DNA from 3 places in the Streptomyces sp. NPDC060028 genome. Region 3 is predicted to be linked to each of the others. Evidence: predicted binding sites of a transcription regulator. Region 3 holds the regulator's gene; each other region holds the start of a gene.
What was found. Region 3 encodes HrcA, which represses chaperone genes, less so after heat shock. Its sites were predicted from a motif close to TTNGCACTCNGNNNNNCNGAGTGCNAA; they were not measured.
Positions count from the first base shown of each region.

Region 1 (3,272 bases), on a different contig from region 3:
CCGCCCCAGCCTGGACGCGTTCCGCGCCGCCGGCCTGGCCTGACCCTCCCCTGCACTCCGGAAAGGCAGTAGCGCCATGAGCGTCAACGTCCGCATCCCCACCATCCTGCGCACCTACACCGGCGGCAAGGCCGAGGTCCCCGCCGAGGGCACGACCCTCGCCGAGGTCATCGAGTCCCTGGAGAAGAGCCACCCGGGCATCGCCGCGCGCGTCCTGGACGACCAGGGCAAGCTGCGCCGCTTCGTGAACGTCTACGTCAACGACGACGACGTGCGCTTCGAGGGAGGGCTGCAGGCGGCCACGCCGGAGGGCGCCGGGGTCTCGATCATTCCGGCCGTCGCGGGCGGCTGCCGCTGATCCGGCGGCGTGCGATTGAGTGCTGCTGACACGTAAAACCTAGAATTGCCCCCTCCGGTAATAAGCGGAGGGGGCAATTCTGCTTGATTGGGCGCGGTAGAGTTGGGGAAGTCCCCTCCGCTGTTCTTGCCTACCGCATATGAGCGGGTCGTGTGAGGGTTGACATTGAGTCAACATGCAAGCGCGCTATGGGGTGTTTGAGGCCCTATGCCGGGTCCGAGTTGCCCGGGAAGATGCCAGCATTTCACTCTATTTCAATCTTTCCCCGTGTCCAGAATTCTCGTCGGATTGACCTGTTGCAGACAGCAGCGGTGCGGATACATTCAGCCCCGGTCGAGGCGTTCCGGCGCAAGTTCTGACCCGGGACCGCGAAGTGCGGTCCCGCGCAAGGGCCAGTAATAGGGGAGTTAGGCATGGCTCAGGGCACCGTCAAGTGGTTCAACGCGGAGAAGGGCTACGGCTTCATCGCGGTCGACGGTGGTGCGGATGTGTTCGTCCACTACAGCGCCATCCAGATGGACGGATACCGCACCCTTGAAGAGGGTCAGCGGGTCGAGTTCGAGATCTCGCAGGGCCAGAAGGGTCCGCAGGCGGACATGGTCAAGCTCGCACTCGGCTAGTCCCGGCGCGATCGACCACCGACGCCACGTATACGAGGGGCCCACATCCTGGACACGGGATGTGGGCCCCTCGCGCGTCGTGCCCGATCGGCCCTGTCCCACCTGCCTCTTCGCCGGGCGTTGCCCGAAGCCGCTTGCACTCGCGGGGGTCGAGTGCTAATCATTGGCGTTAGCACTCTCCAGGTGAGAGTGCTACTAAGACGAGGACCGGGTCGGTGAGGCCCGCAGGGTCCGGCGGGAAGGAACCGCCGGGCACTCAGGCCGTCCGTCGCGGGCGCGGGCGCGGTCCGGGAGCAATCCACCGCTGTCCGGGAGGACCACTTCAGATGGCCAAGATCATTGCGTTCAACGAGGAGGCCCGGCGCGGTCTCGAGCGAGGCATGAACCAGCTCGCCGACGCCGTCAAGGTCACCCTTGGCCCCAAGGGTCGCAACGTCGTCCTTGAGAAGAAGTGGGGCGCCCCCACGATCACCAACGACGGCGTCTCCATCGCCAAGGAGATCGAGCTCGAGGACCCGTACGAGAAGATCGGCGCCGAGCTGGTCAAGGAAGTCGCCAAGAAGACGGACGACGTCGCCGGCGACGGTACGACCACCGCCACCGTGCTCGCCCAGGCGCTGGTCCGCGAGGGCCTGCGCAACGTGGCCGCCGGTGCGAACCCGATGGCCCTCAAGCGCGGTATCGAGAAGGCCGTCGAGGCCGTCTCCGCCGCCCTGCTCGACCAGGCCAAGGACGTGGAGACCAAGGAGCAGATCGCTTCGACCGCCTCCATCTCCGCCGCCGACACCCAGATCGGCGAGCTCATCGCCGAGGCCATGGACAAGGTCGGCAAGGAAGGCGTCATCACGGTCGAGGAGTCCCAGACCTTCGGTCTGGAGCTCGAGCTCACCGAGGGCATGCGCTTCGACAAGGGCTACATCTCGGCGTACTTCGCCACCGACATGGAGCGTATGGAGTCGGCTCTCGACGACCCGTACATCCTGATCGTCAACTCGAAGATCGGCTCGGTCAAGGACCTGCTGCCGCTCCTCGAGAAGGTCATGCAGTCCGGCAAGCCGCTGCTGATCATCGCCGAGGACGTCGAGGGCGAGGCCCTCTCGACCCTGGTCGTCAACAAGATCCGCGGCACCTTCAAGTCCGTTGCCGTCAAGGCCCCGGGCTTCGGCGACCGCCGCAAGGCCATGCTCGGCGACATCGCCATCCTCACCGGTGGCACGGTCATCTCCGAGGAGGTCGGCCTCAAGCTCGAGAACGCGGGCCTGGACCTGCTGGGCCGCGCCCGCAAGGTCGTCATCACCAAGGACGAGACCACCATCGTCGACGGTGCCGGTGACAGCGACCAGGTCGCCGGTCGCGTGAACCAGATCCGCGCCGAGATCGAGAACTCCGACTCGGACTACGACCGCGAGAAGCTCCAGGAGCGCCTCGCGAAGCTGGCCGGCGGCGTGGCCGTCATCAAGGCCGGCGCCGCGACCGAGGTCGAGCTCAAGGAGCGCAAGCACCGCATCGAGGACGCCGTTCGCAACGCGAAGGCGGCCGTCGAGGAGGGCATCGTCGCCGGTGGCGGCGTGGCCCTGCTCCAGGCCTCCGCGGTCTTCGAGAAGCTCGAGCTCACGGGCGACGAGGCGACCGGCGCCAACGCCGTGCGTCTGGCCCTGGAGGCCCCGCTCAAGCAGATCGCCGTCAACGGTGGTCTCGAGGGTGGCGTCGTCGTCGAGAAGGTGCGCAACCTCCCGATCGGTCACGGCCTCAACGCCGCGACCGGCGAGTACGTCGACATGATCGCCGAGGGCATCATCGACCCGGCGAAGGTCACCCGCTCTGCCCTGCAGAACGCGGCGTCGATCGCGGCCCTCTTCCTCACCACCGAGGCCGTCATCGCCGACAAGCCCGAGAAGGCCGGCGCCGGCGCGCCGGGCGGCATGCCGGGCGGTGACATGGACTTCTGATCGGCTGCGGCTCCGGCCGCCGGTTGATCGGCTGTTCTCGAACGAGGGCGGCACCTCCACGGGGGTGCCGCCCTCGGGCGTTCCCGCGGCCCGCTGGAGGCCCGCCTGCCCGGCCCGTGGGACACGGCGCCGCGGACCGGGCGGGTTTGGTTGACTGCTGGCATGACTGACTTGTTCGTCAAGATCTGCGGTCTGAAGACTGCGCACGACGTCGACGTGGCCGTGGCGGCAGGGGCCGATGCCGTCGGCTTCGTCTTCGCGCCCGGCAGCCCGCGGACGGTCGACGCCGCCACCGCCCGGGCGCTGGTCGCGCGGGTGCCGGACGGGGTGCTCACCGTCGGGGTG
Region 1 is NZ_JBHWVJ010000008.1:107,880-111,151, forward strand. Features, by position in the region: gene thrC (threonine synthase) at 1-43, shown strand, start outside; gene ACFWBF_RS07010 (MoaD/ThiS family protein) at 77-358, shown strand; gene ACFWBF_RS07015 (cold-shock protein) at 772-978, shown strand; gene groL (chaperonin GroEL) at 1,305-2,927, shown strand; gene ACFWBF_RS07025 (phosphoribosylanthranilate isomerase) at 3,090-3,272, shown strand, end outside.
Region 1: groL (chaperonin GroEL) is a predicted target of HrcA. The motif match lies at 1,112-1,138, and genes of this name have one in related genera.

Region 2 (3,272 bases), on a different contig from region 3:
CGGGAGTCCTGCCCGGGCCCGGGGCGCAGCTCCCCGAGGTCGGGGGAGTCCTTGGGCGCGCCCGCCGTGCTGTTGACGGTGCGGCCCTGCCCGTCCCGTACGAGGACCAGGTCCACCCCGCTCTCGGGCGCGGGCAGCCGGGCGCCGGGCGGGAGGGCGCGGGTGTCGAGCTGGGCGGCGACCTTGCGGGCGGCGAGCTCGGTGCGGCCGGTGGTGTTCTCCAGCAGGTTGGCCCGCAGCAGGGCGTGGAGCCACAGCCCGCCTGCGGCCAGGACGGCGGCCATCGCGAGGGCGGCGGCCGCGGCGGCGCGGGCGCGGACGGTCCTAACCACCGTCGGGCGCCATCCGGTAGCCGGTGCCGTGGACGGTGAGGATGGAGCGGCGGCCGAAGGGGGCGTCGATCTTCTTGCGGAGCGAGGAGACGTAGACCTCGACGATGTTCGGGTCGATGCCGTGCGGGGTGTCCCAGACCACGTCGAGGATGTCCTGCTTGGCGACGGCCCGGCCGGGCTGCTCCATCAGGCAGGCGAGGACGCCGAGCTCGCGGGCGGTCAGCTCGATCTCCTGCGCGCCGCGGCGGCAGCGGCGCCCCTGGGGGTCGAGGACGAGGTCGCCGGCCTGGAGGGTGGCGCCGCGGTCGGGGGCGCCGGCGCGGCGGGCGAGTGCGCGCAGGCGCGCGGCGAGGACGACGAAGGAGAACGGCTTGGTGAGGTAGTCGTCGGCGCCGGAGTCCAGGCCTTCGGCCTCGTCGTACTCGCCGTCCTTGGCGGTCAGCATCAGGACGGGGGTGGGGTCGCCCTGGGCGCGCATGCGGGTGCAGATCTCGTAGCCGGTGAGGCCGGGGAGCATCAGGTCGAGGAGGACGACGTCGTACCCGGCGCCGCCGCCCGTGGCTCCGCCGGCGAGGGCGAGTTCCAGGCCGCGGTGGCCGTCGTGGGCGACCTCGACCCAGTGCCCCTCGGCGGACAGGCCGCGCCGCAGGGATTCGGCGAGGCCGACTTCGTCTTCGACCACGAGGATGCGCATCGCTCCAGCGTCACATATCGGACGCGTCCCCTGCCTTCGCCCCGATCGGCGGGGCCGGAAGCGGCGCCGGTCCGGCGGCGGTCCGGCGCCGGGCGAGGGCGTCACGGGTGGCCGCGGTCAGGGCCCAGGCCGGGAAGGCGAAGCCTGCCAGGCCCAGGCCCATGGGGGCCAGCGAGCCGGCTATGCCCGGGCGTACGGCCTTGTCGGCCGACGGGCCGCTGACCCGGGAGGCGACCGGTCCGGTCGGCGGGGTGTCGAACGGGGTCTCGGCCTCGATCCGGCGGATCGTGAACGATCCGTCGGACGCGGTGAAGGACCCCTCGCACGCCGCCTGCCGGTCCCCGTGCGAGGCCGTCTCCCACGTGCACCGCTCCGCGCGGAAGGTGCCCTCCACCCCCGACAGCTGGGTCACGAGCCGCGGTACGGCCAACGAGAACGCGTAGATCCCGCAGGCGAGGCCGACGGCGATCGGAATGGCGTGCACCCAGCGCACACCGGAGTTTTTCCTGGTCATGGGGCGGACAGTAGCGCCCACGAACCGCCCGCGCGCGCGGATTTGCGCGGGCCGCGGGGCTCGCTCCGCGCAACGCCGACGGTCGTGAATTGGCACTCCGCTTGACCGAGTGCTAATCGCCGGAATAGTCTCGCGTCTGGCACTCGCCCCTGGTGAGTGCCAACACAGCGACAGGCAGATCCGGCACCCGCGACGACGGATCGACCTGGTCGCCACCTCAGACAGTTGACCCCGGATCTCCGAAGGGGGAGGTCGGATCGTGACGACCACCAGCTCCAAGGTTGCCATCAAGCCGCTTGAGGACCGCATTGTGGTCCAGCCGCTCGACGCCGAGCAGACCACGGCCTCTGGCCTGGTCATCCCGGACACCGCGAAGGAGAAGCCCCAGGAGGGCGTCGTCCTCGCGGTGGGCCCGGGTCGCTTCGAGGACGGCCAGCGTCTCCCGCTGGACGTCACCGTCGGCGACGTCGTGCTCTACAGCAAGTACGGCGGCACCGAAGTGAAGTACAACGGCGAGGAATACCTCGTCCTCTCGGCCCGCGACGTGCTCGCGATCGTCGAGAAGTAAGTCACTTCTGCAGTTTTGTTTTGAGCTACGCCCCTGGTCACCCCTGCTGATGCCGGGCGGCGAGGGGCGTAGTTCGTTCTAGGCGGTCGCGGTGAGCGGCCGGGGATCGCAACGAGAGGGCTGAACCGCTCCCATGCCGAAGATTCTCAAGTTTGACGAGGACGCCCGTCGCGCCCTCGAGCGCGGCGTCAACAAGCTTGCCGACACGGTCAAGGTGACGATCGGCCCCAAGGGCCGCAACGTCGTCATCGACAAGAAGTTCGGCGCACCCACCATCACCAACGACGGTGTCACCATCGCCCGCGAGGTCGAGCTGGACGACCCGTACGAGAACCTTGGCGCTCAGCTCGTGAAGGAGGTGGCGACCAAGACCAACGACATCGCGGGTGACGGCACCACCACCGCCACCGTGCTGGCCCAGGCGCTGGTCCGCGAGGGTCTGCGCAACGTCGCCGCGGGTGCTTCCCCGGCCGCCCTGAAGAAGGGCATCGACGCCGCGGTCAAGGCCGTGTCCGAGGAGCTCCTCGCGACCGCCCGCCCGATCGAGGACAAGTCCGACATCGCCGCCGTCGCCGCGCTCTCCGCGCAGGACCAGCAGATCGGCGAGCTCATCGCCGAGGCGATGGACAAGGTCGGCAAGGACGGTGTCATCACCGTCGAGGAGTCCAACACCTTCGGCGTGGAGCTGGAGTTCACCGAGGGCATGGCCTTCGACAAGGGCTACCTCTCCCCGTACATGGTCTCCGACCAGGAGCGTATGGAGGCCGTCCTCGACGACCCGTACATCCTGATCAACCAGGGCAAGATCTCCTCGATCCAGGACCTCCTGCCGCTGCTGGAGAAGGTCATCCAGGCCGGCGGCACCAAGCCGCTCCTGATCATCGCCGAGGACGTCGAGGGCGAGGCGCTCTCCACCCTCGTCGTCAACAAGATCCGCGGCACGTTCAACGCGGTGGCCGTCAAGGCCCCCGGCTTCGGTGACCGCCGCAAGGCGATGCTCCAGGACATGGCCACCCTCACCGGTGCCACCGTCATCGCCGAGGAGGTCGGCCTCAAGCTCGACCAGGCCGGTCTGGACGTGCTGGGCACCGCGCGCCGCGTGACCATCACCAAGGACGGCACCACCATCGTCGACGGTGGCGGCAACTCCGAGGACCTGGTCGG
Region 2 is NZ_JBHWVJ010000028.1:33,038-36,309, reverse strand. Features, by position in the region: gene ACFWBF_RS16250 (sensor histidine kinase) at 1-332, opposite strand, end outside; gene ACFWBF_RS16245 (response regulator transcription factor) at 325-1,026, opposite strand; gene ACFWBF_RS16240 (hypothetical protein) at 1,037-1,540, opposite strand; gene groES (co-chaperone GroES) at 1,800-2,108, shown strand; gene groL (chaperonin GroEL) at 2,242-3,272, shown strand, end outside.
Region 2: groES (co-chaperone GroES) is a predicted target of HrcA. The motif match lies at 1,630-1,656, and genes of this name have one in related genera.

Region 3 (3,272 bases):
GCCGGGTGTGGCCGGGCCCCACGTTCGCCAGCAGCACCTGCACCCCGCCCAGCTCGAGCGTCCACTCGCCCGACACCAGGTGCCTCGGCACCACGAGCAGGTCCGCGGCCTCGGCCGCCTCGGCCGGAGCCAGTCCGTGCCGCACCGCGTCGGCCCGCAGCTCGTCCCGGCCCCGGCCGTGGCCTTCCAGCAGGGAGTCCAGGCCGACCGCCCCGTAGACCTCGGCCCCCGCGAAGGCGGCCCCGCCCAGCACGTGGTCGAAATGTCCGTGTGTGAATGCGATATGGGTCACGCGCCGGCCCGCCAGCCGCTCTGCCTCGGCCCGCACCTGCGAGCCCTCCCGTACGGACGATCCGGGGTCGATCAGGAGCACCGACTCATCCCCCACCACCAGCCCCACCGTGCAGTCCCACACCGGAAGACGCCGTCGACCGGCCCGCCCGGTCAGCCGTTCCCAGCCCGCCTCTTCCCAACGCACGTCCATGGCGCGACGCTACCGTGACGGGCCGCCCTTGCCAGGGCCTGACCACCCGGCCGTACACTGAGCGGGGGATCTCTGGCACTCGAACGCACAGAGTGCCAACGACCGGGTTCCGACAAACATGGCAACGGACCAGAGCTGGAGGTGTGCGCGCGATGCTCAGCGAACGCAGACTCGAAGTGCTGCGCGCCATCGTCCAGGACTACGTCGGGACGGAGGAGCCGGTCGGCTCCAAAGCGCTCACCGAGCGCCACCGGCTCGGCGTGTCCCCCGCGACCGTGCGCAACGACATGGCCGTGCTGGAGGACGAGGGCTACATCGCCCAGCCCCACACCAGCGCCGGCCGGATCCCGACGGACAAGGGCTACCGGCTCTTCGTCGACAAACTGGCGGGGGTCAAGCCGCTGTCGTCGCCCGAGCGCCGGGCCATCCAGAACTTCCTGGACGGCGCCGTCGACCTCGACGACGTGGTCGGCCGCACCGTGCGGCTGCTCGCGCAGCTGACCCGGCAGGTCGCCGTCGTCCAGTACCCGAGCCTGACCCGCTCCACCGTCCGGCACGTCGAGCTGCTCTCGCTCGCGCCCGCGCGCCTGATGCTCGTGCTGATCACGGACACCGGCCGGGTCGAGCAGCGGCTGATCGACTGCCAGACCCCCTTCGGCGAGAATTCGCTCGCCGATCTGCGGGCGCGGCTCAACAGCCGGGTCGTCGGCCGCCGGTTCACGGACGTGCCGCCGCTCGTGCAGGACCTGCCGGAGTCCTTCGACGCGGAGGACCGGGCGACGGTCACGGTTGTCCTGGCCACCCTCCTCGAGACCCTGGTCGAGGAAGCCGAAGAGCGGCTGATGATCGGCGGCACCGCCAATCTCACCCGCTTCGGACACGATTTTCCCCTGACGATCAGGCCGGTGCTCGAAGCGCTGGAGGAGCAGGTCGTGCTCCTCAAGCTGTTGGGCGAGGCCAGTGAGTCGGGAATGGCCGTACGGATCGGGCATGAGAATGCCTATGAGGGACTGAACTCCACGTCGGTCGTCTCGGTCGGCTACGGTTCGGGCGGCGAAGCAGTCGCCAAACTCGGCGTGGTCGGACCGACCCGCATGGACTACCCCGGAACGATGGGAGCGGTACGCGCAGTGGCACGTTACGTCGGACAGATCCTGGCGGAGTCGTAAGTGGCCACGGACTACTACGCCGTACTCGGCGTGCGCCGCGACGCATCGCAGGACGAGATCAAGAAGGCCTTCCGGCGCCTCGCGCGTGAACTCCACCCGGATGTGAATCCGGACCCGAAGACGCAGGAGCGCTTCAAGGAGATCAACGCGGCCTACGAGGTGCTCTCGGACCCGCAGAAGAAGCAGGTCTTCGACCTCGGCGGCGACCCGCTGTCCTCCTCGGGCGGCGGCGGTGGCGCGGGCGGCTTCGGAGCCGGTGGCTTCGGCAACTTCTCCGACATCATGGACGCCTTCTTCGGCCAGGCCTCGCAGCGCGGACCGCGCTCGCGGACCCGCCGGGGCCAGGACGCCATGATCCGCCTCGACCTGGAACTGGACGAGGCCGCCTTCGGCACCACCAAGGACATCCAGGTCGACACGGCCGTCATCTGCACCACCTGCTCCGGAGAGGGTGCCGCCCCCGGCACCTCGGCGCAGACGTGTGACATGTGCCGCGGCCGCGGTGAGGTCTCGCAGGTCACCCGGTCCTTCCTGGGCCAGGTCATGACCTCGCGCCCCTGCCCCCAGTGCCAGGGCTTCGGCACCGTGGTCCCGACCCCGTGCCCCGAGTGCGCGGGCGACGGACGGGTCCGCTCCCGCCGCAGCCTGACGGTCAAGATCCCGGCCGGCGTCGAGAACGGCACCCGGATCCAGCTCGCGGGCGAGGGCGAGGTCGGCCCCGGCGGCGGCCCCGCCGGCGACCTGTACGTGGAGATCCACGAGCTGCCGCACCCGACCTTCCAGCGGCGCGGGGACGACCTGCACTGCACCGTCACCATCCCGATGACGGCCGCGGCCCTGGGCACCAAATGCCCGCTGGAGACGCTGGACGGCCTGGAGGAGATCGACATCCGGCCCGGCACCGGCTCCGGGCAGGCGATCCCGCTGCACGGGCGCGGCGTCACGCACCTGCGCGGCGGCGGCCGGGGCGACCTGATCGTCCACGTCGAGGTCACCACCCCGGGCAAGCTGGACCCCCAGCAGGAGGACCTGCTGCGCCAGCTCGCGAAGCTGCGCGGCGAGGAGCGGCCGACGGGCCAGTTCGCGCCGGGTCAGCAGGGGCTGTTCAGCCGCCTGAAGGACGCGTTCAACGGCCGCTGAGCGACCTGCGGGATCTCGTACGAGCCCGGTCCGGGGATGCCCCGGACCGGGCTCCGTGCATCCCCCGGCGCCGCCCCCGCACGTTCCCCCGTACTTCCCTCAAGGCCGGAGGGAAGCGGACTATGCCAGGCGAATGCCGTGATTCGGTCCCGTGAGCGGGACATGGCACGATGCAGACCATGTCCTCCGCACCGAACGGTCTCTCCCCGTACCCGATCGTGCAGGCTCCCATGGCAGGCGGCGCCTCCTGCCCGCCGCTCGCCGCCGCCGTGTGCGAGGCGGGTGGGCTGGGCTTCCTGGCCGGCGGCTACAAGACCGCCGACGGCATGTACCAGGAGATCAAACAGCTGCGCGCGCTCACCCGGCGCCCGTTCGGCGTGAACCTCTTCATGCCGCAGACCGGTTACGTCGACCCCGCCGCGGTGGAGGCGTACCGCGGGCAGCTCGCCGGCGAGGCCAGCTGGTACTCGATCTCCCTC
Region 3 is NZ_JBHWVJ010000067.1:15,206-18,477, forward strand. Features, by position in the region: gene ACFWBF_RS27435 (MBL fold metallo-hydrolase) at 1-484, opposite strand, end outside; gene hrcA (heat-inducible transcriptional repressor HrcA) at 637-1,653, shown strand; gene dnaJ (molecular chaperone DnaJ) at 1,654-2,793, shown strand; gene ACFWBF_RS27450 (nitronate monooxygenase) at 2,973-3,272, shown strand, end outside.